4 regions of the Priestia sp. YIM B13491 genome follow, and region 3 is predicted to be linked to each of the others. Evidence: riboswitches for the same ligand, from Rfam matches in the RefSeq annotation. Region 3 holds a riboswitch; each other region holds the start of a gene.
What was found. A riboswitch is a leader RNA that binds a small molecule or an ion and turns the genes downstream of it on or off. The one in region 3 is predicted to bind cobalamin.

Region 1 (7,498 bases), on a different contig from region 3:
TTTTTAGCAATTTCAGGGTGAACGTCAATTTGATGCTTTAACATAAAGAAAGTTGCTTTTACGTTATATTGACGCAAAGCATCTAAAATATGAAGAGTATCAGGTGTTGGACCATCGTCAAACGTAAGGTAAACAGGCTGTGTAAGAGCTTGATTTTGATCGTTTACCGTATTTCCTACATACATATTATGATGAAGTGTATTAAGCAGCTTCTCAGGCTGTGCTGAAGATGCAGCTTCTTTCAGCGGCAACGCAGTAGATGCTAATACTTGCTGAGATGCAGCGGATTCACTTCCTTTGGCTTCTGTAATAAAAAACAAAGAAGCGACGATCACTAACACTAAAGACAAAAATGCATAAAATCGTTTGTTTGGCTTAAATCGTTTGTTCGGTTTAAATCGCTGGTTCAATTTGAAAATCCTTTCTACTAAACTACTATTTACTACTATAGTACAAAAAATGGAATATTAATAGTAAAAATCGACATTTTTATGGAAAAAAATTAGATGATATGACCCGGTTTTAATCTTTTTTTGTCAAATGGAAAAGGAGAACGGGACAACGATAAGGATTTGAAGAGTGAGTAGCTAGATTTTTCCTGGTTTTTATAGTATGCTTTTAGCGTGAATGATTGTTAGGAGGAATGTTAATATGTCAATGGCATATGAAGAATATATGCGTCAGTTAGTTAAACCAATGCGTCAAGAATTAACTCAAGCTGGTTATGAAGAATTAACAACAGAGGAAGCCGTAGTTGATTTTATGGAAAACGTAGAAGGAACAACTTTTGTTGTCGTTAATTCAGTTTGTGGATGCGCTGCTGGTTTAGCACGTCCTGCAGCAACGCAAGCGTACTTACAGTCTGAGCAAAAACCAGATCAAGTGGTAACTGTTTTTGCTGGCCAAGATAAGGAAGCAACAGCTAAAATGCGTGAATATTTTGGGGACATTGAGCCTTCATCACCGTCTATGGCGCTTTTAAAAGGAAAAGAAGTCGTTCATTTTATTCCTCGACATGAAATTGAAGGTCAGCCGTTAGAAGTTATTTTTGAAAATATTTTAAATGGCTTTAAGCAGCACTGTTCATAAAATGTCCTGCTTTTGTCACATCTAGTATATAGATTTTTAGAGAAAAATCGCATATACTTTATAAGAAAAAGGATGTCTATCGGCATCCTTTTTCTTTATGTAAATAGCCAAACAGTGTAGGGGGAGTTATGAAAGTGATTGTTACGACTGCTGGTCGAACAAATGAACAGATGACTGTAAAAGCCAAACAAGTAGCCGCTGATTTAAGTATACCTTTTGTAGTAAGAGAGAAGAAATCCGTTGCAGATCTTCAAAATCTTCAAGCTGCAGACGTGCTGGTTGTCGGTAAGAATAGAGTAGAATTGCATGTCCAAAATGAAGAGGAACCTATTTTTTTTCATCCAAATTCCGCTATGTTTAGAGTAAAGAGATGGCTGCGAGGAGAACGTGATCCGTTTATTAAAGCTGCTGGTTTAGAAAAAGGAATGAGCGTGCTTGACTGTACACTTGGTCTTGCATCGGATAGTATGATGGCGAGCGCAGCGGTAGGGAAAAGCGGGAAAGTTGTCGGACTAGAAGGCAACCGCTATGTAGCTTATTTAGTCAAACAAGGACTTTTAAATTGGGAAAGTGACGTACAAGAGTTGAACGATGCAATGAAGCGTATAAACGTGGTTCATCAAAATTTTGAATCGTTTTTGGCGTGTTGTGAAGATAATTCTTTTGATGTTGTCTACTTTGATCCTATGTTTCAAGAGCAAATTGATGAATCGAATGGAATTAACGGTATTAAAGCAATAGCACTGTATACTACGCTGACGCCAATGGCTATACAAGAAGCAAAAAGAGTAGCCAAACAAAAGATCGTGCTAAAAGATCATTGGAAAAGCAGTCGTTTTGAAGAACATGGATTTACCGTACAAAAACGAAAAACATCAAAATTTCATTACGGGACAATTGATATACAATAATAAACAAAAAAGTAAAATGAATCCCGATCATTGAAAAGACTTCCAAAACCTTTTAGGAATTAAAAAGTTTTGGAAGTTTTTTTTATGAATTTCATCTAAAGTTCATAAAAGTATGATATATTTTTGAACATAAAAATACTTTTGTGTTTAAGCATCCAGCAAAAAAGGAATATCTTGTATAGGTTTCCGCTCGGTGTGACAACCTCAAATAGAAGAAGGAAGGTGCTAACTAAAAAGTCTTCGAATGCCCGTAGGCAGCATAAATGAATAAGCAAATATAGGTAAAAAATTAATAAGTATGTTACAATACCTAGTGAGTTATAACAATGAATTTTACGATATGAAAAGACCATATGGGAAAAGATGAGAAAGGAAAGATACGAATGCCTAGATGGATAAAAAGAATGCTAATTGTATTTATTACAGTATTTACATTTGGGCTTGTCACTCCACCAGAATATTTATACGTTGATGATGCAAAAGCGGACAAGCAACATAAAGCAGGGTATGTAAGAGAAACAACTCCTGTCACAGCTGTTATAGAAGATATTCATTTGCCATATGAAGAACCAAAATATGAAGACGTTTCATCATTTGTTACGTATGCAATGGAATCAGCTGAAAAACAGTCAGTGGAAAAATTCGGAACAAAAATTGGACCTGTCATTGAAGATGAATTTCGTCTAGCAGTGTTACCTAAAATTGAAGAAGTGCTGACCGACATTGGCACTGAACGTGAACAGTCGATTCAGAATCTCGAGATAAGCGAGCACCCTGCTGCTGGCTACGGTGAAAAGATTTTCCATGTATATGACCGGGAAACCGGTCAGGACTTAATACGATTTCATGTACGGCGTGAAAATCCTCCAAAAGATGGATACTGGTTTAATTTTCACTATCATGCGGCTGCAGATAATTTTCAGAAGCATTATGATTTAGGGAAAATTTATTGGAACCGAAACATGCCGCCTAAATGGTTTAGCTGATAATAGACACAACATTCTGCGATTTCGAAATGTTAGCTTTTTTAAGCTAGCATTTTTTTACGTCTAAAACCGTTATGGTCTAAATAAGCTGAAACATTAGCACAATGATAAAAAAATCGTTTATAATGAAGTCAGACTTCTTACCATAGAATAGGGAGAAGGAACGAATAGATGTTGGAGGTAACATAATGAAACAATTTACGGAAGAAAAACAATTTCGCGAACAAATTAAGAACGAAACACTAAGCGTTGGGATTTTTACGACAACGTGGTGTCCTGATTGCAAACGTTTGGATATGTTCATTGATGAAATCGTTGACGAAAATACAGATAAAGCATGGTTTAAAATTGATAAGGATGAGTTTGAAGAACTTTCTGCTGAAAACAATGTAATGGGTATTCCTTCTCTTCTTGTATATAAAAACGGTGAAAAAATTGCACACTTGCACAGTGCAAATGCTAAAACGCCTGAAGCGGTCCGTGAATTTTTAGCAACTCTTTAATTCCTTAAGCTGCGAGAGCATTCTCGCAGCTTTTTTTGTGAGAATGGCTATTTCCATTTTTCCATGAGTGGGGTATACTAGGACAAGTGAATAATCGTAAAGCAATAAGGTCTCAATTTAAAGATTGAGTGAAAAGGGAAGTCTGGTGAAAAACCAGCGCGGTCCCGCCACTGTAAGCGCTCTGTGCGTAAGTCAGGAGACCTGCCTTATTGTTAGCTGTGAAACCTTCGAGGAAGGGTGAAGCAGGGTAATGAACATACATATCAAGTATAGTGAACGGATTCTTTTCCTGCTTATCTTGACGTTACCTGCTTTGCTTTCAATTGAAAGTAAAGCTTTTTTATTTTGAAGCTACCTGCGAGCAGTATACATAGTCAAAGCGGAAAAACGGGATAGCGCTGCTTTTTGCATGATCATTTGCTTTTTCTTTAACGTGGAGGTTTCGTATTCACAATGAACAATATATAGGGGGAGTATTTAGATGAAAAAATGGCTTTCGTATTCCATTATTGCACTGTTAGTCATCGTACTTGCTGCATGCGGTGCAGGCAACCAAAGCAACAGTGATAAAAAAACGAAGCAAGATACGGAACAAACGTCACAAGCTGCATTTCCAGTGAAGGTAAAAGACGCGCGTGATAAAGAAATCACGTTGAAAAAACAGCCTAAGAAAATTGTTTCCTTAATGCCAAGTAATACGGAGATTGTATATGCCCTTGGCCTTGAAAAAGAATTAGTCGGTGTTACAAGCAACGATGATTATCCTAAAAGCGTAAAGAAAAAAGCGCAGGTAGGAGATATGAACGTTAATGCGGAAAAAGTTATTGCTTTAAATCCTGATTTAGTGCTGGCACACGCTTCAAGTATGGGCGTTTCGGATGAAGTATTTAAACAAATTGAAAGTGCGGGTATTCCGGTATTTGTTGTAAAAGATTCAACAACGTTTGATACGGTTTATGATTCTATTACGCAAATCGGTAAATTAACAGGTAAAACAAAAGAAGCTAATCAAACAATTAAAGACATGAAAGAAAAAGTAGCTTCAATTGAGAAAAAAGCAAAAACGATTTCAAAAGAAGATCGTAAAAAAGTATGGATAGAGGTATCAGGAGCTCCTGAGATTTATACAACAGGAAAAGGTACGTTCATGAACGAAATGCTTACTATGATCGGTGCGGATAACGTAGCAGCTAGTGAAAAGGGTTGGGTTAAGTTTTCTGAAGAGCAAGTTGTTAAGTTAAACCCTGACGTTATTATCGCAACGTATGATGCAGACAAAAATGAGATTATGAAGCGTCCCGCTTGGAGCAGCATGACTGCTGTAAAAGAGGGTAACATCGAGAAGGTTGATCAAAACAAAATCAATCGCTTAGGACCTCGTATTGTAGATGGCTTAGAGGACTTAGCAAAAGCAGTATACCCTGAGGTGTACAATAAATAAGAAGAGGGACCATATTCCAGTTCGAATTGAAAAGGGGATTGGTCCCTTTTCACATCTTAAAATTGAAGAACGGCCTGAGCTTTTAATCATGAAAACCGAGACTTCTTATAAAACATACAGCTCAGGGGTTTTAGGAACAGGCATTACGGAAACGGACACCTTTTACAATCGATTTGTTCACAAAGACTATTATTCAGATACTCCTTCTTTGGAGTATGAGCAATATTTGATGAAAGAAAATGTGCGCCATGAGCAAATCGTAGGGTTGATGACAGCCGTTTGGTTAAAAGAAAGAGCGGTTTACTGTTATGAAGGCTACGGAGTAAGAGTAGCTTCCGTGATAACGGCTGGAGTAGGAAATGCAGTAGATATTACAGCTGATGAAGCTGTCCCGTTCTATTCCTCTCCCGGTACAATTAATATGTTTTTTTTCGTGGAAGGTACGCTTACGGATGCTGCGTTTTTACAGCTTTTTATCGCGGCCACAGAAGCCAAAACAAAAACGCTGTCACAGCTGGGTGTCATAGATCCGGCTACAAAGACGATTGCTACGGGAACATCTACGGACAGCATCTCAGTTGCAGCGTCTCAGCAAGGAGCATTATATGAATATGCAGGCTCTATGACCGCTTTAGGGCAAGCGGTAGCCAAGCTGGTGAAAATAAGCTTAGAGCAGGGACTTAAGGGAAAGAGGTGAAGAAATGAGTATTACACAAGCGATAATTGCACACATGACGGCCATGACGATTGCTTTACTAATTGACCGAATTATAGGTGACCCCGAAAATTGGCCGCATCCCGTTCGCTGGTTTGGCAAATGGATTTATTGGATGGATTCCAGATTAAATACAGGTGCAGGAAAACGATTCAAAGGATTGCTTCTTGTGATAAGTATGGCTGTGCTCGCAGGAGTTGTTCCCTTTTTGTTCCTCCATGCTTTGTACGGAGTTCATTTTATAGCAGGTGTTTTAGTAGAGGGCGTAATGATTGCGACTACTATATCCACTCGTTCTTTAAGCGAAGCTGCCTATAAGGTACAAAAGCCGCTTCAGCTAGGAGATATGGAGAAAGCTAGATATGAAGTAAGCATGATTGTGGGACGAGATACAGATCGTTTGTCAGAAGGAGAAATTGCCAGAGCGACGGTAGAGACCGTGGCTGAAAATACAAGTGATGGTATTACAGCTCCGCTTTTTTATGCATTTATAGGAGGAGGAGCCCTAGCATTTTTTTACCGGGCTATTAACACATGTGATTCGATGGTTGGGTACAAAAATGACCGCTACTTTCTGTTCGGCTACTTTAGTGCAAAAACCGATGACGTATTAAACTATATTCCAAGTCGGTTAACTGCAGTGGTGATGACGGCTGTTAATGTAGCAAAAAGCCAGTATTCTCTTGGGCATGTAACGAGTTTGATTAAGCGTGATGCTAAGAAGCATCCAAGTCCAAATAGCGGATACGGGGAAAGCGCAGTGGCGGCTCTGTTAGGTATTCAACTCGGCGGACTTAATACATATAAAGGCATAGAATCTAATCGTGCAAAAATGGGTGAACCACTCATTCCCCTGCAAGCCGGTCATATTGAACAAGCTGTTTTCATTATGAAAAGGACGGTCTATGCTACGTGGTTATTATATTTTTTGTTAGGAGGAGTTATTAGTGCTATTACCTACACATGGAGCTAATCCTACTGTCTTTTTAAAAGCAATAGGGGCCGAGAATTTGTCGCATATAAAAGACTTTAGCGTGAACACAAATCCTTTAGGGGCTCCCCTTGTGCTTCACGAAAAGTGGAACGAATTCAAGGATGCAGCGTTTAGTTATCCTGATCCTCAAGTAACGAAGCTGAAAAATAAACTTGCAGCTCATCATCATGTTTCAGCTGCTCAAGTGTTGCCTACAAATGGTGCCGCTGAAGCGTTTTTCCTTATTGCTTCGTTATTTTCAGGAGAGAAAGCAGGGATTGTACAGCCGACTTTCGTTGAATATGAACAGGCAAGTAAAGCTTATGGATGTGAAGTGACATACATTCCTTTAGCTGAAGAAAATGGCTGGAGCTGGGATATAGAGTTGATTATGAGCATTCTTCCGGACATAAAAGTACTGTGGATTTGCCATCCAAATAATCCAACGGGCGTTATGTATAGTCATGAGGAATGGATGAAAGTAGTAAAAGCTGCTGCTCATCATGGTACATACTTAATGATTGATGAGGCATTTATTGATTTTGTCGAATATCAGCCTTCATTTGATTCTCTTATTCTGGATTATGAACATATCATTGTTGTGCGTTCCATGACAAAGATGTTTAATATTGCCGGGCTTCGTCTTGGCTATATTTTGGCAAATGAAAAAATCATCAGCAAGATGTCTAAAAAGCAGCCTCCTTGGAGTGTAAATGGATTGTCGCAGCAAGTAGGCATGATATGTGTGGATGAAAAAGATTTTGTAAAAGAAACCGTACATTATATTAAACAAGAACGGGAACGGATCTTGAGTCAACTAAAAGAATGGGGGCTTTTGGTTTCTCCTTCTCAGACAAACTATTATCTTTGCAGTGTTCCG
Region 2 (7,498 bases), on a different contig from region 3:
AAGGCTGGTCCAGCCGGAAGTTTTTCGTGGCTGATTGGCGGAGTCATCATTTTACTTATCGGTTTAGTGTATGCTGAACTTGGAGCAGCGCTGCCGCGTACCGGTGGAATTATCCGTTATCCGGTTTACTCACATGGTCATTTAGTGGGTTACTTAATTTCATTCATTACCATTATTGCTTACACAAGTTTGATTGCCATCGAGGTAACGGCTGTACGTCAGTATGTTGCGTTTTGGCTTCCTGGTCTAACTAAACATGGTTCTGAATCGCCTACTACAGTCGGCTGGTTATTTCAGTTCGCGTTATTAACGCTATTTTTTATCATTAACTACGTAAGTGTAAAAGCATTTGCTAAGTCAAATGTTATTATATCTGTGTTTAAATATGCGGTTCCTCTTACAATTATCGTCGTGTTAGCTTATCACTTTAAATCAGCTAACTTTACAACTGGCGATTTTACTCCGTTTGGTTTTAATGGTATTCAAGCAGCCATTTCAACAGGTGGCGTTATGTTTGCTTACCTAGGACTTCACCCTATTGTTTCTGTAGCCAGTGAAGTTAAAAACCCGCAGCGTAATATTCCAATCGCGCTCATTATCTGTATTGTACTTTCAGCGATTATTTACACAGCACTGCAAGTATTGTTCATTGGTAACATCCCGGCTGATATGCTATCAGGAGGATGGGGAACAATTCAAGAGCAATTCTCTTTACCATTTAAAGATATTGCACTTATTTTAGGCCTTGGCTGGTTAGTAACGCTTGTTATTTTTGATGCTATTTTATCACCAGGCGGTAACGGGAACATCTTCATGAATACAACTTCTCGTTTAGTTTATGCTTGGTCTCGTAATGGAACATTATTTAAACGTTTCTCAAAAGTAGATAAGAAAACAGGAATTCCACGTGCGTCACTATGGCTATCATTTGGAATGTCCGTATTCTGGACACTGCCATTTCCTTCTTGGGAAGCGTTAGTAAACGTATGTTCAGTGGCACTTATTCTGTCTTATGCGATTGCGCCAATTTCAGCTGCTGCATTCAGAGTAAATGCAAAAGACCTTAAAAAACCTTTTAAATTAAAAGGCATGAGCGTTATTGCTCCTGTTTCATTTATTTTCTGTTCATACATCGTATATTGGTCAGGGTGGACGACAATTTCTTGGCTGCTAGGATCACAGCTTCTAATGGTTGTTATCTACGTAGCGTTTAAGAGATACGTACCAACTGACGTTGTAAAATTTGCACAGCAGCTTAAATCTGCTTGGTGGCTAGTTGCTTATTATATTATTATGCTTGTTATCTCTTATCTAGGTTCATTTGGTGGAGGACAAGGTGTGCTAAGCAACCCGCTTGACTTAATTTTAATTGCTCTTGTTTCACTCGGTATTTTCTACTGGGCGAAATACACAGGTTTACCAAAAGCAGTTATCGATACAGATGATTAATAAAAAACACGGCATGAATTCATGCCGTGTTTTTTATTTGTAGAGTACTTACTCTATTTATTTATCAAACAGCCATGTTTTTAAAATAGCAGCATACTCACGAAAGTAGGCTTGAAGTTTAATTGAATTTGGTGTTTTTGCACCTAAAGGATAAACGTCAAAGCCTTGACGTTTGGCAATAATAGAGGCGCGAAATAAATGAAAATCACTGCTAACAAGCACGACTTTTTTGTGTTGAATATCAACTTTCTGTTTAGTAAAAGTGAAATTCTCAAAAGTAGAAGTTGACTGATCTTCTTTTATAATTCGATTCTTTTTAATTCCTTCTTTTCGCAGAAAACGATAGGCTGCTTCTGCTTCAGAAATTTCTTCATCAGATCCTTTTCCGCCCGTTACGATAACTTTTGTCTGTTGATTTGCTTGTAAATAAGATAAAGCCGTCTTTACTCGTTCTTTTAAACTAGGAGACATTTGATCACCATCTACTTTAGAACCTAAAACGAGCACATAATCCGCGTTTTGTGGAACAGACTTGTGAGCAGTTTGATACATACAAAAAGATATGATTGCTATATAAAGAACAAACACGCTGATAAAGACATAAATGATTTTTTTCTTCAACTGTGAGCACCTTCCTAGCTATTCCATAAGATGTTTGGAAAATAATTGTTATTATAGCATACGAGACCCAAATAAGTATAAACACAGTAATATATAATAATAGAAGAAAATCGTTATTGTGAATGGTTATAAAATTCGTTACAATAAAGAATAAATAATTTTAAAAGTGCCTCTAAGGAGGATAATAGGGAAATCGGTGTAAATCCGGTGCAGCCCCCGCTACTGTAAATGTGGATGAACCTGCAAAGACCCACTAGTCAAACTAGGAAGGGTGCAGAAGTAAAATGAAGCATAAGCCAGGAGACCTGCTTTTAAAAACCCCTTATTTTTCGGTGGGAGAAATAAGTCAAGACAATGTGTTAATGAGCGCATGACCAAACCTTGACTTTTACAGTTAAGGTTTTTTTATGTGGTAGGGAGTGGAAAAAGTGAAAAAAGGAAAACCGCTTATGATTCAAGGAACGCACTCAGACGCTGGAAAAAGCATGATTGCTACAGCATTTTGCCGTATTTTTAAAGAAGACGGCTATCAAACTGCACCGTTTAAATCGCAAAATATGGCGCTTAATTCATACATTACAATGGATGGAAAAGAAATTGGCAGAGCGCAAGGAATTCAAGCAGAAGCGGCTGGAGTAGAAGCAACAACCAATATGAACCCTATTTTAATTAAACCAACTCGTGATCATGAATCTCAAATAGTTGTTCATGGAAAACCGCTACGTAATATGTTTGCTTTTCAGTATCGGCAAGAATTTTTTAATGAAGGTTTGAACGTTATCACGGAAGCTTATAAAGAGCTTGCCAATCATTATGATCGAATTGTGATTGAAGGCGCTGGAAGTCCTGCTGAAGTCAATTTGAACGATCGGGAACTCGTAAATATGCGCGTTGCAAAAATAGCAGAAGCGCCTGTTGTGTTAGTAGGAGATATTGATAAAGGTGGCGTTTTCGCGAGCCTAGTCGGTACCCTTCAATTGCTTCCAGATGAACACAAGTCTAGAGTTATCGGGGTGTTAATTAACAAATTTCGAGGAGATTTAGAACTTTTAAAACCAGGGTTAAAGTGGTTTGAAGAATACACGGGTGTTCCGGTGCTAGGAGTTATTCCTTATATGAACAACGTGGAAATTGATGCGGAAGATTCGTTATCACTTAGAAATTACTCAACGCTTGTGAATCCGTTAAAAGAAATTGATATTGCGGTCATCTCGTACCCGCGCATCTCAAATTTTACAGACATCGATCCTTTAAGCTTAGAAGAAGACTGTCACGTGAGGCTTGTAACCAAGCCGTCGCAATTAGGTACGCCTGATTTAATTGTTTTGCCAGGAAGCAAAAATACGATTGAAGATGCTCAGTTTTTACAAGAAAGCGGCCTGGCTCTAGCCATTAATCAAGTCTTGAACACAACGAACGTTCACGTCATTGGCATCTGCGGAGGATATCAAATGCTAGGGGAGACAATTACAGACCCTGATGCAGTAGAATCTCGGATTGAATCCATTAAAGGGCTGGGCTTGCTTCCAGTGGAAACCGTTATGACAACCAGCAAAAAAACAGAAAGAGTTTCTGGGTATGTCCAGTTAGAAAATGAAAGAGTTTTGATTGAAGGCTACGAAATTCATATGGGAAAGACAGTTTCTAAGAGCACCACGAAAGCTTTTGCAGTGGTAGAGCATGAAAAAGAAGGAACGGTTAAAGACAACGTTATTGGCACGTATGTTCATGATGTGTTTCATAACGATTCTTTGCGCAGAGCTTTGCTTAATCAAATTCGCAAACATAAAAAATTGCCGCCTATTACGGACACATTCAACAGTCGCCTGCAAAAAGAGGAGTCTTTTTCAAAAGCAGCAGCATATGTGAGAGAAGCCGTAGATATGGAAAAGCTATATGAGTTAATAGACAACTATAAAAGCCCGGAGCAAACACAAAAAGTATAGCTTGTAGAGGCTTTCGCTTGTTTTTTTACCGAGAACTTTAGTACGCTATTCTATGTTGCCTAAGTTCAACAGTCTAGCACTCGTAACAAAGAAAAGATGATTGTTTCCAACTTAATGCATGGTGGAAGCATGGTTTATGGACAGGAAAATGAATGGTTAATGTAATGTAAAACATCACGCCTCGTTTCCTAGAGGAGCTGAACGTATTGATTTTTAAACGTATTTTTTTAAACAAAGCATCTATTTTATACATAGTCAGTTTATTTATTGTATGTACTTCGGTAATTATGGCCGTATTTATTGGTACAGTTTCGTTAACCGTAGGAGATACAATCAAAATTATTCTTGGTCACCTTACCGGGCTATCCTTATATCACGGTCCGGAAAACATGGATTTAATCATTTGGCAAATTCGTTTTCCAAGAGTACTGGTGGCATTTTTAGTAGGAGCTTCGCTTTCAATAGCAGGGGCTGCCTTTCAAGGGCTATTAAGAAACTCGCTTGCTGATCCTTATACGATCGGGGTTTCCTCAGGTGCAACCCTTGGCTCTGTCATGGCAATTTATTTTCATTGGAGTATTTTTGGTTTGTCTATCTTCACGCTGCCTGTAGTCGGCATTGTATCTGGTTTTATTACTCTTCTTTTAGTTTTTGGTATTACGAAACTCGCAAGCGGCAATTTGGCCAATGAAACCATCATCTTAGCGGGGATTATTTTATCATCCTTTATGAGCGCACTTATTTCATTAATTGTGGCTCTTTCTCCCGAAGAAGATGTAAGGCAGGTTTTATATTGGCTAATGGGAAGCGTATCAATGAGAGGATGGTCTCATATTCAAATTTTAGGGCCGTTCTTTTTGATCGGTACAATTATGCTGTTGTTACATGTAAAAGAGCTGAACGGCTTAGCATTTGGCGATCAATCCGCTCAGTTTATGGGAATAGACGTAAAGAAGAAAAAAAGAATGATTTTAATAGGTGCATCCGTATTAACAGGAGCTGCGGTATCAGTATCTGGGGCAATTGGATTTGTTGGCTTAGTTATCCCCCACGTAGTGCGTCTCGTAGCGGGAGCTAATCATAAGCATGTACTGCCGCTTTCTATTTTAATTGGAGGAAGTTATTTGGTTTTAGCAGATTTATTGGCACGAACGATATTAGAACCTCGTGAACTGCCTATTGGAGTCGTAACCGCCTTAATTGGTTCGCCGATTTTTACCCTGCTCCTTGTAAAAGAACGTATGCGGAAGAGAGGAATATCATGATTGAACTATATAATGTGACAGGAGGATACGATAAGCAGCAGCCGACCGTTCGTGACATCACGTTCACCGTAGACAAAGGTTCTTTTGTCGCTTTACTAGGACCAAATGGAAGCGGGAAAACAACGCTTATTCGCTTAATTATGAATGTATTAACCATTCAATCAGGAGAAGTGAAGGTGGAAGGAAAGTCAGTGAAGGCTTATTCACCAAAACAACTGGCGCAAAAAGTTGCAGTCATGACGCAAGAAAATCAAATTGGGCTAGAATTTACGGTTCAAGAAATTGTTTCACTTGGACGTTACCCTTATCAGGCAAAAGGATTGTTTAGCACTGTATCAGCACAGGATGAAGAAGTGGTGGAAAGTGTGATGAAATTAACAAACGTCTGGCACTATAGAAATCATACTTTTCAATCGTTAAGCGGTGGAGAAAAACAGCGGGTTTTACTGGCTAAAGCACTAGCCCAAGAACCTGACTACTTACTTCTTGATGAACCAACGAATCACTTAGATGTAAAACATACAATGGAACTGCTTCAGCTGTTAAAAACTTTACAGCAGGAAATGAGCTTAACGGTCCTGGCCATCTTGCATGATCTCAACATCGCCTCGCTGTTTGCAGATAATGCCGTGTTACTGAAAGATGGAAGAGTAGAAGAAACCGGGATGGATGCCATTTTTCAGGATGCAGCTACGTTAAAAAGAGTATATGGCGTTGATTTGCACGTATTTCACCATCCCGCTGTGAATAAGCAACAAATTGCTTTTGTGCCGCCGTATCAATATCCAGAGACGGACTTCGATGAGTTGTATCAGTTGCAAAAGGAACCGGGCAAGCTATGTTTATCCTTTATTCGTCCTTTGAGAACTCTTTCACTGGGTTCCAATGAAACAGGTCTAGACTGGTGTCAAGAAATTGTTCAACAGCAAAGCAGTGCTAACGCGGCGTGGAAATCTGCGTCTTTATCTAGTCATGAAGTTCGCTTAAAAGACGATAAAGGTTACTCGTGGCTGACTGTACTGACACATGGACAAAAAGAGAATGAAATGAATATTGTTCTACTAACAAATACACCGCTTTCGGACGCGAACTTACTTCATGCTGCGATGAAGGTAATTGAATACCGGGCTTTCTTAGGAAAAACAGGCCGTATTGTTGTAGCATCATCTCATCATAAAGAAGAAAATCAAGAAGAAATTTCAGCGTTCTTAATGGAACGCCTACAGAAAGAATTACAACTATTTATGGAAACAAAAATGACCGACAATTGCTTTAAATAAGCAGTAGCGGTCATTTTTTATTCTTCGGAGTGATCAGGCTTTTCTGTTTCACCTCCTGAACTCATCGTTGTCTCAGTTGTATGTTCATCAATCTTTTTTTCTTTTAGCTTAACAGAGAATAAGTCTTTGACTTCTTCATCCACTTGATCAGAGTCAGCGCTGTAAGTTGTACCAATGTTTAAGTGGCCGGTCAAATCTTTAATTCCTAGCTGGCCAAAATTATTACTAAGGTCAATTTTGTCTAACAATACTTTTTCCACCATAATTTTTTCAACAACAATGGACTGCTTTGGCTGAGTTACTTCATCAATCTTTTTGTCAAGAGTTTTCACCATCTCATATAAAGCTGTATTGGACGATTCTTCCTTTAACGCAGAGAGCTGATTTTGAATGTCTTCGAAATTAGGAGCTGACTGCATAGTCGAAAGTAAATGAGCTGTTTGCTCGTGCAGTTGAGACAATGATTGAATAAGATGAGCTGATTCATGTAATTGCTGATGAAGCTCTTCTATTTTAGGAATCGCGTCGGTTAAACGCGTCACTTGATCAATAATTCCCTGCAGGTTCAGCGCTGAATCTGACGAATGAACAGGTTTTGTGAATTCAACTTCATCAGATGTCTTAGGCTCCGTTTGGCTCGGCAACTTCTTTGGCTGCTGAGGGGGTTTCTTTAGATTAGACTGTTTTTTAGTTTTCATCTTTTCGGGTAATTCTTTCCGCTTTTGATTAGAGCTTTGGTCTATGGGACTTACTTTTTTTTTGGTTGGAAGGGAAGACGGATTTATTTTACGGACTGTTTCAATTTTAGGCGATTGTTTAAACCACTTAGAAAACATGAAATTCCCTGCCTTTCATGCTACGTATAGTTCTGCACAATAAATTACAAATCAAATTTCACGTGCAATAGACCATCTTTAAATGATGCGTGACACGGCGC
Region 3 (7,498 bases):
CCGAGGGGAAAGGAGAGCCGCTGCTTCTGCTTCACGGTTTTACCGGTTCTTCTCAAACCTGGCGTACCCTTATGAAGAAATTCGCTAAAGACTATCAGGTGATTGCTGTTGATATTATTGGTCATGGCCAATCAGCAGCTCCGAAAGAAATCAAACCATATTCAATGGAAGCAGTTGTTGAAGCACTGCATGAGCTGCTTCAACAGCTATCTCTATCACAGGTGAATGTAATCGGATATTCGATGGGAGGAAGACTTGCTCTTTCATTTGCTCAGCTATATCCACACCTTGTGAAAAAGTTGTTATTAGAAAGCGCATCGCCTGGTTTAAAAACACGAGAAGAACAAAAGCTAAGAAAAGAAAAAGATGAACAGCTGGCGAGCCGCATTATGAAAAATGGGATTGAAGAGTTTGTGAACTATTGGGAGGAAATCCCTCTTTTTCGTTCTCAAAAGCAATTGCCTCGTCATGTCCAAGAAGCGGTGCGTAAAGAAAGACTTTCTCATACAGAGATCGGCCTTTCCAACAGTTTGAAAGGAATGGGGACAGGAGTCCAGCCGTCCCTTTGGGAGAAGCTGGACGATCTGGTGATGCCGGTTTTGCTTATTACAGGAGAAGTAGATCAAAAGTTTTGTTTAATTTCCAAAGAAATGCAAACATTAATACCAAATGCTACTTCTAAAATTATTTTAGGGACAGGCCATGCAATTCACGTGGAACAACCCGAGATTTTTGGTAGAATAGTAAGTGAGTTCTTAGCTACTACATAATTAGGAGGAAATAAAGATGACAGTTGAATGGACATCAGTACGTCAGTATGAAGACATTTTATACGAAACATATAACGGAATCGCTAAAATTACGATTAACCGTCCGGAAGTGCACAATGCATTCCGTCCAAAAACAGTAATGGAATTGATCGATGCATTTGCTTATGCTCGTGACGATGCAAGCGTTGGAGTAATTGTATTAGCAGGTGCTGGGGATAAAGCATTTTGCTCAGGCGGAGACCAAAGAGTTCGCGGCCACGGCGGCTATGTAGGAGAAGATGAAATTCCACGTCTAAACGTTCTAGATTTACAGCGTTTAATTCGCGTAATTCCAAAGCCGGTTGTTGCGATGGTATCAGGCTATGCAATTGGCGGAGGCCACGTTCTTCACGTTGTATGTGACTTAACAATTGCAGCGGATAACGCAGTCTTTGGACAAACAGGTCCTAAAGTAGGAAGCTTCGATGCAGGATATGGCTCTGGTTACTTAGCTCGCATCGTAGGTCATAAGAAAGCGCGTGAGATCTGGTTCTTATGCCGTCAGTACAACGCTCAAGAAGCACTAGACATGGGATTAGTAAACACGGTCGTTCCATTAGAACAGCTTGAAGCTGAAACAATTCAATGGTGTGAAGAGATGTTAGAAAAAAGTCCAACCGCTCTTCGTTTCTTAAAAGCAGCATTTAATGCTGATACGGATGGCTTAGCTGGTATCCAGCAATTTGCGGGTGACGCAACGCTTCTTTATTACACAACCGATGAGGCAAAAGAAGGTCGCGATGCATTTAAGGAAAAACGCAATCCAGACTTCCAACAGTTCCCACGTTTCCCTTAAACAGCTGAAACAGCTTGGTGATTATCATCAGGCTGTTTTTTCAATTTAATTTAGTTAATCAGTATAAAAAGGAGAGAAATTCATGAGTAGCCAAACGATTCCTAATGGGCTTATGCAAAGAGCATATTTGACGCCAAATCGAGTGGCGGTAGAAACACCGCAAACGTCTCTTACGTTTCAAGAGCTTCATAAACGTGTTCAAAAAGTAGCACAGCAGCTTTCGTTTAACGGTGTAAAGCAAGGCGATACCATTGCTTTATACATGAAAAATAGAGTGGAGTTTATTGAGATTTTACATGCGGTTTCTTATATTGGCGCCCGGTTGCTGCTCGTCAACACGCGTTTGACAAATGAAGAAATTAATTATCAGCTAACAGATGCAAACGTGTCGTTGCTTATTGCGGATGAAACATTTTTAATGAGAGAATTCCAAAGTTCCATTACTCAGCTTACTTTACCTGCTTTAAAAAGTTCTCCAGAAGCAGAAACAGGTTTTCAAAAAACGTGGAATCTCGAGGACACATTCACCATTATGTATACGTCTGGAACAACAGGTCATCCAAAAGGAGTGCTGCAGACATATGGAAATCACTGGTGGAGTTCCGTTGGCTCAGCGCTTAATTTAGGGTTAAATGAAAAAGACTGCTGGCTTATAGCGGTTCCTTTGTTTCATATTAGCGGCTTATCTATTTTAATGCGGAGCGTCTTTTACGGAATGAAAATCATTTTAGAAGAACGGTTTGAAGCAAGAGCAGTAAATGAAGCGATTGAAAACAAAGGGGTAACGATTATTTCGGTTGTCGCTTCCATGCTGTCCAACATGCTCGATGAGTTAGGGGAACGGAAATATCCGCATACGTTTCGATGCATGCTTTTAGGAGGAGGACCTGCACCGCTTACTATTTTAGAGGCTTGTGTGAGTAAAGAAATTCCTGTTTATCAAACGTATGGAATGACAGAAACATCTTCACAGTTCGTTACGCTTTCACCTGAAGATAGTTTGCGAAAACTGGGATCAGCAGGTAAACCATTATTTCCATGTGCAATGAAAATTGTAGATGAAAAAGGAAATGAGACCAGCGAAGCAGGAGAAATTATTGTTAAAGGTCCAAATGTTACAAAAGGATATTTAAATAAACCTGAAGCTACTGAAAAAGCAATTCAACAAGGCTGGTTCTATACAGGAGACATCGGGAAAGTGGATGAAGAAGGCTTTCTATATGTGTTAGACAGACGTTCAGACCTTATTATTTCAGGTGGAGAAAATGTATATCCAGCTGAAATTGAAAATGTTTTGTTGAAGCATCCCGCTGTTAAAGAGGCCGGTGTAACGGGAGTAGCTGACGAAAAATGGGGACAAGTGCCAGCTGCATGTGTTGTTGTAAACGAAGACGTTTCAGATGAAGAATTATCTTTACACATTCAACAATTTTTAGCAAAGTACAAACTTCCAAAGTATTTCGTTCGAGTAGAGGAGCTGCCGCGAACGGCTTCTAATAAAATCATACGCCGGAAGCTATCATCGTTCATACAGAAAGGGAGCTAATCGATGATTATAAAAAAAGTACATCTTTATAAAATTGACATGAAGCTTCTTTCTCCTTTTTCAACAAGCTATGGTACAGTGCAGGATCGAGAATTGATTTTGCTTGAAGTAGAAGATGAACAAGGATTTACAGGGTGGGGAGAAGTAGTTGCTTTTTCATCTCCTTGGTATACGGAAGAAACGATTCAGACGTGTTTTCATATGTTAGACGATTTTTTAATTCCCTCGCTTCTTCATCAGCAGCTTCAAAAACCAGAGGATGTTCAAAAGTTATTCAAACCTCTAAAGCGAAATAACATGGCTAAAGCAGCTTTAGACTGTGCTGTATGGGATTTGTATGCAAAGCGGCAGAACAAACCGTTATCTGAAGTAATTGGAGGAGTAAGGTCTGCTGTAGAAGCTGGAGTGGTAGTTGGCTTAAATGATATTTCCATAATGAAAGAACAAATAAAGACTTACATGAAAGATGGCTATAAGCGCTTTAAAGTGAAAATTAAGCCGGGTGCTGACTATGAGCTACTGAAACAAATTCGAGATGAATTTCCAAGCATTCCTCTTATGGCTGATGCCAATTCAGCCTATACGTTAAGCGATAGTGATTCATTGAAGAAACTAGATGAATTGAATTTAATGATGATCGAACAGCCGTTAAGTTCTGATGATATCCTTGATCATCGATTGTTACAAAAGCAAATGCAGACGCCAATTTGCTTAGATGAAAGTATTGTGAGCTATGAAGATGCACGTCATGCAATTGAACAAAGAAGCTGTAAGATTATCAATGTGAAAATCGGTCGAGTTGGCGGAATGTCCGTAGCAAAGCAAATTCATGATTTGTGCGCCCAGTATGGTGTAAGACTTTGGGTTGGCGGAATGTTAGAAGCCGGGATTTCAAGAGCTCATAACATCGCCCTTGCGACATTGCCTTCTTTCACGATACCAGGTGATATTTCTGCGTCATCTCGCTATTGGGAAAAAGATATTATTAAGCCCGAAGTAGAGGTAGAAGCTGGAGTAATAAAGGTGAAGGGAAAACCGGGGATAGGATACGATATCGATAAAAACTTTATCAAAACAATCACAGCATTTGAAAAAGAATACCAATAATTAAAAACCGTTTTTTATGTAAAACGGTTTTTTTTATTGAGGTTGTCAATGTTTAGTAGAAAAATAGGACAAATTTTTTAAAAAGAGCACATTGTTCTATCAAGCGTGTCAAAACATGTTATGATGGAATAGTTTGATGAAAAAAGTCGAAGAGTTTTATCGTAAAAAACAAAATTATTTTTGAAAATAGGTTGATAGTTTTCTAAGTTGTCCTATATAATGTGTTTATAACATAACACAATATGTTGTTTTGAAATCGATAATAAAATACTATATTTTGTGTTTTCCAGTGAAAAAGGTGTCTGATAAAAAGACTTAAAAGGGAATTTGGTGAAAATCCAAAGCTGTCCCCGCAACTGTGAATGCTGATGAAATAAGGAGATCCACTGTGAGTAAACATCATGGGAAGGCCTTAAAGTAAAAAGAAGCATAAGTCAGGAGACCTGCCTTTTTTATGTCGTTTTATCTTCTTCGGGAGGTGAGAGGGTAGAGCGAGGATTGAGAAAAGACTTAGTGTCTTCTTCTATCTTCGTTCTATTCGCTCACCGAGGTACGGTGAGCGATTTTTTATTTTGAAGTGAAGAGAGGAGCCATATTTATGGTGAATACATTAAAGCCTACAATTCTACATGAATTAACTGCATATATTGAACGTTTAAAAAATGAATTTACGCAGCTTGATTTTTCTTTGTATGAGGAAAAGGTTATTCAAACTGTTACAGTAAAGGAAAATATGACGGACGAAAAGGTTGCAAACGTCCTAATTTTAGCAGCCTTAGAGCGTATTTCAATGGAAGAACCAGATTGGACGTACGTAGCGGCAGACGTCTACTTAAACGAACTATATCGAAAAGCAGCGGACAACCGAGGTTATGATAAAAAAGAGAAGTACGGTTCGTTTTATCAGCTTATTCAAGAACTAACAAAAATCGGCATTTATAATAAACAGCTATTAAAAACATATACAGAAGAAGAAATTAATGAAATTGCTTCAGTCATTATTCCTGAACGCGATCGTTTATTTACATACATTGGATTGTTGACATTAGCAGATCGCTATTTAGCGACATCACATGATAAGCGCGTATACGAATTACCGCAAGAACGTTTTCTTATCATTGCTATGACGCTGATGTCTCAAGAAAAGAAAGAAAATCGAACAGCATTAGTAAAAGAAGCGTACTGGGCGCTTTCTAGTCTATATATGACGGTTGCCACACCAACGCTTTCAAACGCAGGAAAGAGCTACGGACAGCTATCTAGCTGCTTTATTGATACGATTGATGACAGCTTACGCGGTATTTATGATAGCAATACAGATTTGGCCACGCTTAGTAAAAATGGAGGCGGAATTGGTGTCTACCTCGGTCATATTAGAAGCCGAGGAAGTGATATAAAAGGTTTTAAAGGCGTATCATCAGGAACAATTCCATGGATGAAACAGCTAAATAATACGGCTGTAAGTGTCGATCAGCTAGGTCAACGACAAGGGGCTATTGCCGTATATTTAGACGTATGGCATAAAGACATCTTTTCATTCTTAGACGCGCGGTTGAACAATGGTGACGAACGCCAGCGCACGCATGATTTATTCACTGGCGTATGTTTGCCAGATTTGTTTATGGAAAAAGTAGAAGCACGTGAAGACTGGCACTTATTCGATCCTCACGAAGTTCGTACGCTGATGGGCTACTCGTTAGAAGATTTTTATGATGAAGAAGAAGGCAGCGGTTCGTTCCGCACTCGTTACGCTGAGTGTGTAAATAATGAACAGCTTTCAAGAGAGACAGTACCTGCTATTGAAATCTTCAAGCGCATTATGCTTTCGCAGCTTGAAACGGGGACGCCTTATATGTTCTATCGTGATACGGTTAACCGAGCTAATCAAAACCGCCACGAGGGCATGATCTACTGCAGCAACTTATGTACAGAAATTACGCAAAACCAAAGCACAACGGTCGTAACAGAGGAAATTACGGAAGACGGAAAAATTATTATTACAAAGAATCCGGGCGATTTTGTTGTATGTAATCTTTCTTCTATCAACTTAGCGAGAGCCGTAACTGAAGATGTGCTTGAACGTTTAATTCCAATTCAAGTACGCATGCTTGATAACGTTATTGAGTTAAATGATTTGCCGGTACTTCAAGCAAAACTAACAAACCAAAAGTACCGCGCAGTAGGGCTTGGCACATTTGGTTGGAACCATTTGCTTGCCTTAAAGAAAATAGCATGGGAAACAGATGAAGCGGTAGCATATTGCGATGAATTGTATGAGCAAATCGCTTACTTAACCGTACAGGCAAGCATGAACTTAGCTAAAGAAAAAGGTGCATATCCATTATTTAAAGGCTCAGATTTTGAGTCAGGCGCTTATTTTGAAACACGTAAATACACAAGCGAAGCGTGGAGTGAACTGCGTAACGAAGTTCAAAACAATGGGATAAGAAATGGCTACTTAATGGCTGTAGCACCTAATTCATCAACATCTATTATCGCGGGTTCTACTGCAAGTATTGATCCGATTTTCCGTAAGTTTTATTCAGAGGAAAAGAAAAACTATAAAATCCCGGTGACGGCACCGGATTTATCACCAGCAACAAACTGGTATTATAAGTCCGTTTATTTAATTGATCAGCACTGGAGCATTAAGCAAAACGCCAAGCGCCAGCGCCATATTGATCAATCCATTTCATTCAACTTATATGTGCAAAATGATATCCGAGCAAAAGAGCTGCTGGATCTTCATATGACGGCATGGAAAGAAAAGTTAAAAACGACCTACTACGTACGTTCAACATCAAGTGAAGTCATTGAAGAATGTGAAAGCTGTCATAGTTAAAAGGAGTGAATAATTGATGACAAGCATGTTAAAACGAGAATTAATGAACGAAACAGCTCCGAACCGTTCGACAGGAATCATCAACGGCAAGAGCTCAAATATTCTAAACTGGGATGACGTCCGATTTTCATGGGCGTTCCCTAAATACAAGCGTATGCTAGCTAACTTCTGGACGCCGTTTGAAATTAATATGGGTCAAGATATTAAGCAGTTCCCTCAGTTAACGGCTGACGAACAAGAGAGTTTTTTTAAAATTATTGGCTTGCTGGCGCTACTGGACAGTATTCAATCAGATTATGCTAGCAAAGTAGCTGACTATGTAACCGATTCTTCGATTAATGCTCTAATGATTATTTTAGCGCAGCAAGAAGTGGTTCATAATCATTCGTATTCATATG
Region 4 (7,498 bases), on a different contig from region 3:
GTGGGTGCGTTCCCAATTGCAAAAATTCCACCGTCTGCTTCTTTGATGGCTTTTCGCATCGAAATAATTGCACGCGTTGTATTTAAGCGCTTTGCTTCTTCCATTACGTCCGGATCCGAAATATAAACTTTGATTTCACCGCCGTGTTTTTCAATTCTCTGCTTGTTTGTTCCTACTTGCACCATTTGTACATCTGCAACTACTTGCTTGCCGCTGCGAATAGCTTTAATTCCTGCTTGAATCGCATCTGGATGAAACAGCATGCTGCGCCCAAGTTCAAAGTCTGCAGACGCATGAATTACGCGCTGAACAATTGGGTACTGTTCGTCTGTAAACGGATGAGGCCCAAGCTCTTCTGTAATCATCTCAAAACTTTTTCCTTCTATTTGCTGAGGCTGAACAGTTAACGGTTTAAATTCTGTACGAAAATCCATCTCAATCAACTCCTATTTTGGTTTACTAAAGCATGAACCACTTCTTCAAAAGTGGAATACACGGTTCCATACTCAATTTTCGGTCGCCCAATCATAATAATATCTAAGCCTAACTCTTTAGCTGCTTCCACTTTTTCATCCACAGATCCAACTTTTCCGCTTTCTTTTGTGACCATGACCGTCACTCCGTATTGCTTATACAGCGCTCGATCAAACTCTTTTGTAAACGGCCCTTGAATAGCAATAATATTTTTTTGCGGGAATCCCAATTGCTGGCACTTTTCCATATTATCCAGCCTTGGAAGCATACGAGCAACAAGCCGTACATCTGAAAGAGGAAGCAGCTTTTCTGTAAAAACCTGCAGCGTTTTGCTGCCTGTTGTGAGCATAATAACTCCTTTTTTCACAGCTGCTACTTCTGCTGCTTCTTCATACGTAGAAACCATTGTCATATTATCATAGGTAAAAGCCTGCGAAGCCCGCTCATAGCGTATGTAAGGAATCGCTGTTTCAGCAGCTGCGCCGATAGCATTTTTAGACGCTTCTTCCGCAAAGGGATGACTTGCATCCACAATAGCTTTTACACGATGTTCGTTTACAAAATCCATCATATCTTCTTTTGTGAGACGTCCAATTTTCACTTTCACTTCTGCACGCTGTAATTCGATAGCTGCGTTTTCGGTTACAACCGTTGCCGTAACCTCATGACCTGCTTTTTTCACTTGCACGGCTAATGCACGTGCATCGCTAGTTCCGGCTAACAATAAAATCATTTTAGCCCGCCGACCTTATCTTCATGGTGGTCGTGGTCATGATGGTGATCGTGGTGATGGTGTCCGTGATCATGGTCATGATCGTGATGATGATGGTGATCAATATGCTCCATAATGCCGAGGCGATATTGACACGTATCGCAGTTCATTTTCACTTCACCTTCTAATCCTTCTTCAGCACGTTCTTTTAAAATTGTCTGCAGTTTTGGGTGAAAACCGAAATAGCCGGCGAGCTTAAACTCAATGTTTTCATGCTGCATTTTATACTGCGTCACCATTTCTTCCAAACGCTTAATTAGTACTCCTGTAAATAAGAAATACGGGAGAATAACCACTTTTTTAGCGCCTAGTTTTAAACATCGCTCTACCCCTTCATCAATCAGCGGAGCAGTTACGCCCATAAAAGAAGTTTCAACGATTTTATAGTTTGTTTTTTCCCAAAGAAGGCGCGTAATTTTATATAAATCACTGTTTGCATCAGGATCACTTCCTCCTCGCCCTAAGACGATAACAGCCGTGTCTTCAGCTGGAGTTTCTAAATTCTCTCCTGATTCTTGTAATCTCGTTTTTAAAATTTCAAGGACTTCTTCATGAACGCCAATGGGACGTCCGTATACGAAGTTTACGTGTGGATATTTTTCCTTAGCTTCATCTATAGCCGCCGGAATATGTATTTTAGAGTGGCCCGCAGGCAAGAGCATAATTGGAATTACAACTACATCTTGTGCTCCTTTTGCCACACATGTATCAATGCCTTGACTTACATTTGGGCGTTCAAATTCTAGAAAACACGTTTCTACTAAAATAGATGCGTCCCAATCATGCTTCATAGTCGAAATAAATTCGCGAATTTGATCGTTCCCTTCAGGATCTCTGCTTCCATGACCGACAAATAAAACTGATTTCATATAATGCCCTCCCATTTTTTAATCTCCACACGGAGCTGGTTCTACTTTTATTTTTGGTGTTATATCTTGATAGTCGAATCCATAAACGTTCTTCACACGCTTAAAGAATTTATGAAACCGCTCATTAGGATGACCTTTTTCTTTATATTCATGGACAATGTTCTCCACTATTTCAACAATGTCGTCAGGCGCTATACCTTCCGCCACAATTTGACCTGAATGCGCATTGCGTCCAACCGTTTTAGCTCCTAAAAATAAATCAAACGCACCTTTTCTATAGACAATGCCGATATCTTCTTGAACAGCGCCATAGCAAGCCATACCGCATCCATTAATACCAAGCTTCAGCTCTTTTGGCATGTCCATTCCCCCGAGGCGTTTTTGTAATTCTTCCGTATGTGGAATAGCATCGCTTTTTTCTCCGTCACAAAAATCACACGCTTTAATTGTGAACACATCTCCGACCGGAGATAGTAAAAAGGAAGCTGCTTGGAGCTTTTTAATAATCACATCTGGCTGAGCCGTTGGGATTTGCAGTTTGATTTGATGGTCAGGTGTATACTCCATCGTACCTTTTTCACCAACAACTTCTGCTAGTGTTGTCATTTGAACAGGCGTGAATTTCTTATTGGCAAGTCCTGGACTAACCGCCACTTCGAAAATAGACTGTACTGGCTGACGTACGACCGCAGAAGTAGGTTCACCTAAAATTGCTTGAAGCGCTTCTTCTGCAAGAGCTCGTGAAGTTGCTGTTTCTTCTGTTTTGGTCTGAATTGCTTCAATAGTCGAAGCTGTTTGCTTTACAGTCTCTTCTTGATCGAGAGCCCATGGTTCTGCTTCTTTTCGAAGTCGCTGATGCGGTCTTAGCGGCTGCTCCGTTTGGTTGAGGGTATATTTTCGCTGATATCCGCGCGGTGTAATCATTAAATCGTCGTAAAAGAACGTAGATGAATTTCCGACAACAACGGTAGTCAGCATGCCAATTTCATGATTTAACATGTCTTTTAAGTTGGTCATTACGACTTCTTCACGGTCACGATAAGCGCTTTTCACAAGACCAACAGGCGTATCAGGGGAACGATACTTTAATAGAATTCTTTGCGCTTCAACAATTTGTCTTGTTCGTCTTCCGCTCTTTGGGTTGTAAAAAGCCACTACAAAATCTGCTTGTGCAGCTGCTTCAATTCTTTTTTCGATTAGCTCCCAAGGCGTAAGGTGGTCACTTAAACTAATTGTACAAGCATCGTGCATCACGGGCGCTCCAAGGAGAGATGCGCATGAATTGATAGCCGAAATGCCAGGAATTACTTCCAGCTCTACGCCCGTTTCTTTTTTCCAGCCTTTTTCAATCAACACTTCATACACAAGGCCTGCCATTCCGTATACTCCCGCATCTCCGCTCGAAATGACAGCTACGGTTTTTCCTGCTTCAGCTTGCTTTACAGCTTCCTGTGCACGGCTTACTTCTTCGGTCATTCCCGTACTAATAATTTGCTGATTCGTTAACAGTCCTTGAATTAATTCCACATAGGTTTTGTAACCGATGATCATATCACTTTCTTGAATGGCTTCTCTTGCTCGCTGTGTAATATGTTCAAAGCTTCCCGGCCCAAATCCAATAACTAAAAGTTTACCTTTCATGCTAGCTCCTCCTTTATGCGTTACTTTTTACTTTGTCAATTCCTTCTATGGAGTCACTGTTTTCCGGAGAAACGAAACCATTTTGATCATATTCATAAATAAGCGATTCCTTTATACTGCAGCCTCCTGCTAAATGTTCTTCGACAATCCGATGAGCCACGGTTTCAGTGACCTGCTTGTACCAATCTCCTGAAGGATAGACGATAGCTACAGGAGCATCTTTGCATCGTCCGTTACAACGTGTACGCGTTGTATGAACCGTTTCATCCAAATCCAGTTCTGTCACTTTATTTCGAATAGCTTGCGTGGCTTCTTCTCCACCTTTTCTCATACAGCTGCTTCCATTACAAATCAATACGTGATGTTTTGTTCCATTTAAGTTCCACGTCGTCACACTCATTCGCTCCTTTACTAAAAAAAGCGCCTCTATCAATGATAGAGGCGCAGAAAAATTCAAACTAAGTTTTTGCACTTCCACCTATATCCCGTAGGGTAAGCTTCGCATTAGAAAAAGGCTGGTTTCCTGACTTCGATTCATCACTTGATTGCGCCTTCCCGAATACAGTGGCATATGCAATCAGCTCATCTTCACAGTGGCGGGTACCGCGCTGGCTTCACACCAGACTTCCCATTTAACGCAATGTGGACATTGCGCACCTTTTTTGCACGATATGTAGTTTTGCGATACGAGAAAAACCCGCTTCGCTAATATGCGAGCGGGTAAAACGTCAGAATAAGAGTGTACACGAATGCCACTTTAAGCCAACGTTTCCCTTCCCGCTCCCCGGAGAAATAGAAACTTCACAATAAAGACAGGTCTCCTGACTTGTGTATCATTCTACTTGAGAACCTTCCCGTGATTTTTCCACAGTGGTTATACTCGTTCGTCCACACTTACAGTTGCGGGGGCAGTACTGGTCTTTCACCAGTTTCCCTATTAAGCCTTCTTGGCATCTTTACTGTTGCTGTTTGATATATATGAACCTTTTAAACTATCAGAATAATAGAAGTAACTACCATATCATAGCGTACATTTTTTTTTATTTCAACTCTATTCTTTTTATAGGATATAAAGAGCCATAAAAAAACAAGAGCAAAAAATCAGCTCTTGTTTTTCTACTTATATAGCTACCAATGTTAAATGAGGATCATTATAATACACGACTTCTGAAAGAACTTTACAGCCATTTGTTTTGGCAAAAGCTTCTCTCGCCTGCTTTTCAGTTTCAAATTCAAACATTTTCATTTCTTTTCCAGCATATACCGTCAGTACCCACATGAAAAGATTCGCCTCCGATTATTGTAGTGATCGCTATATCCACATTATGACGAAACCATTTCCTTTTGAAAACCCATTCTACAAAACTTGTCACAAGAAACTTTTAAAAATTTAAAAACATTTTAACTTCTGTAAATGAACAAAATGTACAAAAGGTTTAAGCAGTATTGTACCTTTTTAAAAAGGTGCTTTTTTAACCAACTGTTGATTCACCAGTAAAAAAATATATAGTATTTATAAAAAAAAAGAAGCCAGACAGCCGGCTTCTTTTTTAAGAAAGGAAAGAACAGACATCACAATCCCGTTCTGTTCTTTCCTTTGCATAAAAATACACTAATTAAATATCCCTTTCTTAAAGCAGAATCATGTTCGACTGAACATAGTAATAGAGAAGCTTATACGTATGATTCAATGAATCTTGATGCGTTCTCTCAAACGCATGAGAAGAATCAATTCCTGGACCAATCAAGCCGTGTACGATATCGTGTCCGGCACGAATAGCAGCAGAAGCATCTGATCCGTAAAACGGATAAATATCTAATTTGTACTGAATATCATGCTGCTTAGCTAGCTCCACTAAATGCTTTCTCAAACCGTAATGATATGGGCCGCTTGAATCTTTTACACAAATAGACACGGTGTATTCATCAGTAGATTGTCCATCTCCCATAGCACCCATATCAACCGCTAAGTATTCTACTGTTTGAGGCGTAATGTTCGAATTTCCTCCGTATCCAATTTCTTCATTATTTGAAATGAGAAAATGCGTAGTGTATGGCAGTTCGATCTGTTCTTCTTGAATTATTTTCATGAGCTGAAGCAATAAAGCTACGCTTGCTTTATCATCGAGATGACGAGATTTAATAAAACCGCTTTTTGTTATTTCTACACGAGGATCAAACGAAACAAAGTCGCCGACTTCAATTCCAAGACTGCGAACATCTTCTGCGCTATGTACTTTTTCATCCAATCGAATTTCTATATTTTCTTGATTCCGCTCAGCTTTCCCTGCATCTTTATACACATGAACAGATGTTTGATGCATAAGGATGGTTCCTTTAAATACTTCTCCTGATGAAGTTTCAATTTCACAATATTCTCCTTCAATAGAATTGTAGCGAAACCCTCCAATCAGGTCGATTTTCAGACGTCCACTCGGTTTGATTTCTTTTACCATAGCACCTAATGTATCGACATGAGCCGTCAGCATGCGGTGGTGATCTGTATCTTTACCGGGAATAGTAGCGACTAAGCCCCCTTTTCGATTGCGATACGTTTGAATATTTAGCTCTTTTACATAGTCTTCGACAAATGAAATTACCTTTTCTGTATTTCCAGAAGGACTGGGAATCGAAACAAGCTTTTTAATTAACTGAACAGTTTCCGTCATTATGACACTTCCTTTGTCTCTCATTTCTTTTATTTTACCATATGTTTCAAAAAAGATAACAGGCAGCTCCAAACAAAAAAGCCGGGCATCTGCCCAGCTTTTTTGTTTTAAGCTATGTTTGATTTCTTTAATTCATTTGTGTAATTTAATGATTTTTGCTTATCAAACTCGCCTTCAGACTTGGACATTACAATAGCAGCTAAAGCATTTCCTACTACGTTAACTGTGGTACGCATCATATCAAGAATGCGGTCAATTCCTGCAATAAATGCCATGCCTTCAAGAGGGAAGCCCATAGATTCAAGTGTAGCAAGTACAACTACAAACGATGCCCCTGGTACACCAGCCATTCCTTTTGAGGTTAACATTAGCACAAGAAGGAGCTGAATTTGGTCCATAATGGAAAGGTCGATGCCGTACATTTGAGCAATAAACAGCGATGCCAGCGCCTGATAAATGGTTGAACCATCTAAATTAAACGTGTAGCCCGTTGGAATAACAAACGATGTAACCGATTTAGAACAGCCGAAGTCTTCCATCTTTTTGATAAGAGACGGTAAAACGGCTTCTGAACTTGCCGTTGTAAAAGCAAGAAGCAGCTCGTCTTTTAACACTTTTATCAGCGTAAACATGCTTGTTCCAGCCATTTTAGCAATAATTCCAAGAACCACAAGCACAAAGAAAATCATGGTGAAGTAAACGGCGAACACTAATTTTCCTAATGGAATAAGTGATCCGACACCAAACTTTATAATATTAACACCAATAAGTGCAAATACACCTACTGGAGCAAACTTCATCACCAAATTAGTTACCCAAAACATTGCATCCAAGACGCCTTCAAAAAAGGCTAAAACAGGTTTTCCTCTCTCTCCAATCGAAGCTACGCCTACACCAAACAGTACGGAAAATAAAATGATTGGTAAAAGATCGCCTTCTGCTACCGATTGAAAGACGTTTGTCGGAACAATATGAAGAAGCTCTTGAGCAATCCCTGTACTTTCAGACGTTTTTGCCGTTGCCTCATATTGAGAAATATCGCTTTTTTCAATATGTCCCATATCAACCCCTGC

Region 1: it holds a riboswitch for cobalamin, as region 3 does, so the genes downstream of both, ACFX4E_RS15660 (ABC transporter substrate-binding protein) here and ACFX4E_RS00075 (ribonucleoside-diphosphate reductase subunit alpha) in region 3, are expected to answer to the same signal.
Region 2: it holds a riboswitch for cobalamin, as region 3 does, so the genes downstream of both, ACFX4E_RS11660 (cobyric acid synthase) here and ACFX4E_RS00075 (ribonucleoside-diphosphate reductase subunit alpha) in region 3, are expected to answer to the same signal.
Region 4: it holds a riboswitch for cobalamin, as region 3 does, so the genes downstream of both, ACFX4E_RS21075 ((2Fe-2S) ferredoxin domain-containing protein) here and ACFX4E_RS00075 (ribonucleoside-diphosphate reductase subunit alpha) in region 3, are expected to answer to the same signal.

What each region holds. Positions count from the first base shown of each region.
Region 1 is NZ_JBHZOR010000004.1:134,230-141,727, forward strand. It holds gene ACFX4E_RS15635 (polysaccharide deacetylase family protein) at 1-410, opposite strand, end outside; gene ACFX4E_RS15640 (BrxA/BrxB family bacilliredoxin) at 652-1,089, shown strand; gene ACFX4E_RS15645 (class I SAM-dependent methyltransferase) at 1,224-2,000, shown strand; gene ACFX4E_RS15650 (YpjP family protein) at 2,384-2,986, shown strand; gene ACFX4E_RS15655 (thioredoxin family protein) at 3,175-3,489, shown strand; cobalamin riboswitch at 3,580-3,712, shown strand; gene ACFX4E_RS15660 (ABC transporter substrate-binding protein) at 3,971-4,930, shown strand; gene ACFX4E_RS15665 (adenosylcobinamide amidohydrolase) at 5,019-5,627, shown strand; gene cbiB (adenosylcobinamide-phosphate synthase CbiB) at 5,632-6,618, shown strand; gene cobD (threonine-phosphate decarboxylase CobD) at 6,593-7,498, shown strand, end outside.
Region 2 is NZ_JBHZOR010000003.1:156,367-163,864, reverse strand. It holds gene ACFX4E_RS11670 (APC family permease) at 1-1,449, shown strand, start outside; gene ACFX4E_RS11665 (YdcF family protein) at 1,507-2,070, opposite strand; cobalamin riboswitch at 2,218-2,397, shown strand; gene ACFX4E_RS11660 (cobyric acid synthase) at 2,490-4,016, shown strand; gene ACFX4E_RS11655 (FecCD family ABC transporter permease) at 4,223-5,281, shown strand; gene ACFX4E_RS11650 (ABC transporter ATP-binding protein) at 5,278-6,561, shown strand; gene ACFX4E_RS11645 (hypothetical protein) at 6,579-7,397, opposite strand; gene ACFX4E_RS11640 (Hsp20/alpha crystallin family protein) at 7,442-7,498, opposite strand, start outside.
Region 3 is NZ_JBHZOR010000001.1:13,666-21,163, forward strand. It holds gene menH (2-succinyl-6-hydroxy-2,4-cyclohexadiene-1-carboxylate synthase) at 1-770, shown strand, start outside; gene menB (1,4-dihydroxy-2-naphthoyl-CoA synthase) at 787-1,605, shown strand; gene ACFX4E_RS00065 (o-succinylbenzoate--CoA ligase) at 1,688-3,151, shown strand; gene menC (o-succinylbenzoate synthase) at 3,155-4,258, shown strand; cobalamin riboswitch at 4,538-4,723, shown strand; gene ACFX4E_RS00075 (ribonucleoside-diphosphate reductase subunit alpha) at 4,857-7,100, shown strand; gene ACFX4E_RS00080 (ribonucleotide-diphosphate reductase subunit beta) at 7,117-7,498, shown strand, end outside.
Region 4 is NZ_JBHZOR010000006.1:124,553-132,050, forward strand. It holds gene ACFX4E_RS21055 (precorrin-8X methylmutase) at 1-434, opposite strand, end outside; gene cobK (precorrin-6A reductase) at 440-1,207, opposite strand; gene ACFX4E_RS21065 (sirohydrochlorin chelatase) at 1,204-2,115, opposite strand; gene cobJ (precorrin-3B C(17)-methyltransferase) at 2,134-3,756, opposite strand; gene ACFX4E_RS21075 ((2Fe-2S) ferredoxin domain-containing protein) at 3,770-4,150, opposite strand; cobalamin riboswitch at 4,253-4,432, opposite strand; cobalamin riboswitch at 4,551-4,729, opposite strand; gene ACFX4E_RS21080 (hypothetical protein) at 4,877-5,035, opposite strand; gene ACFX4E_RS21085 (M42 family metallopeptidase) at 5,388-6,425, opposite strand; gene ACFX4E_RS21090 (cation:dicarboxylate symporter family transporter) at 6,533-7,498, opposite strand, start outside.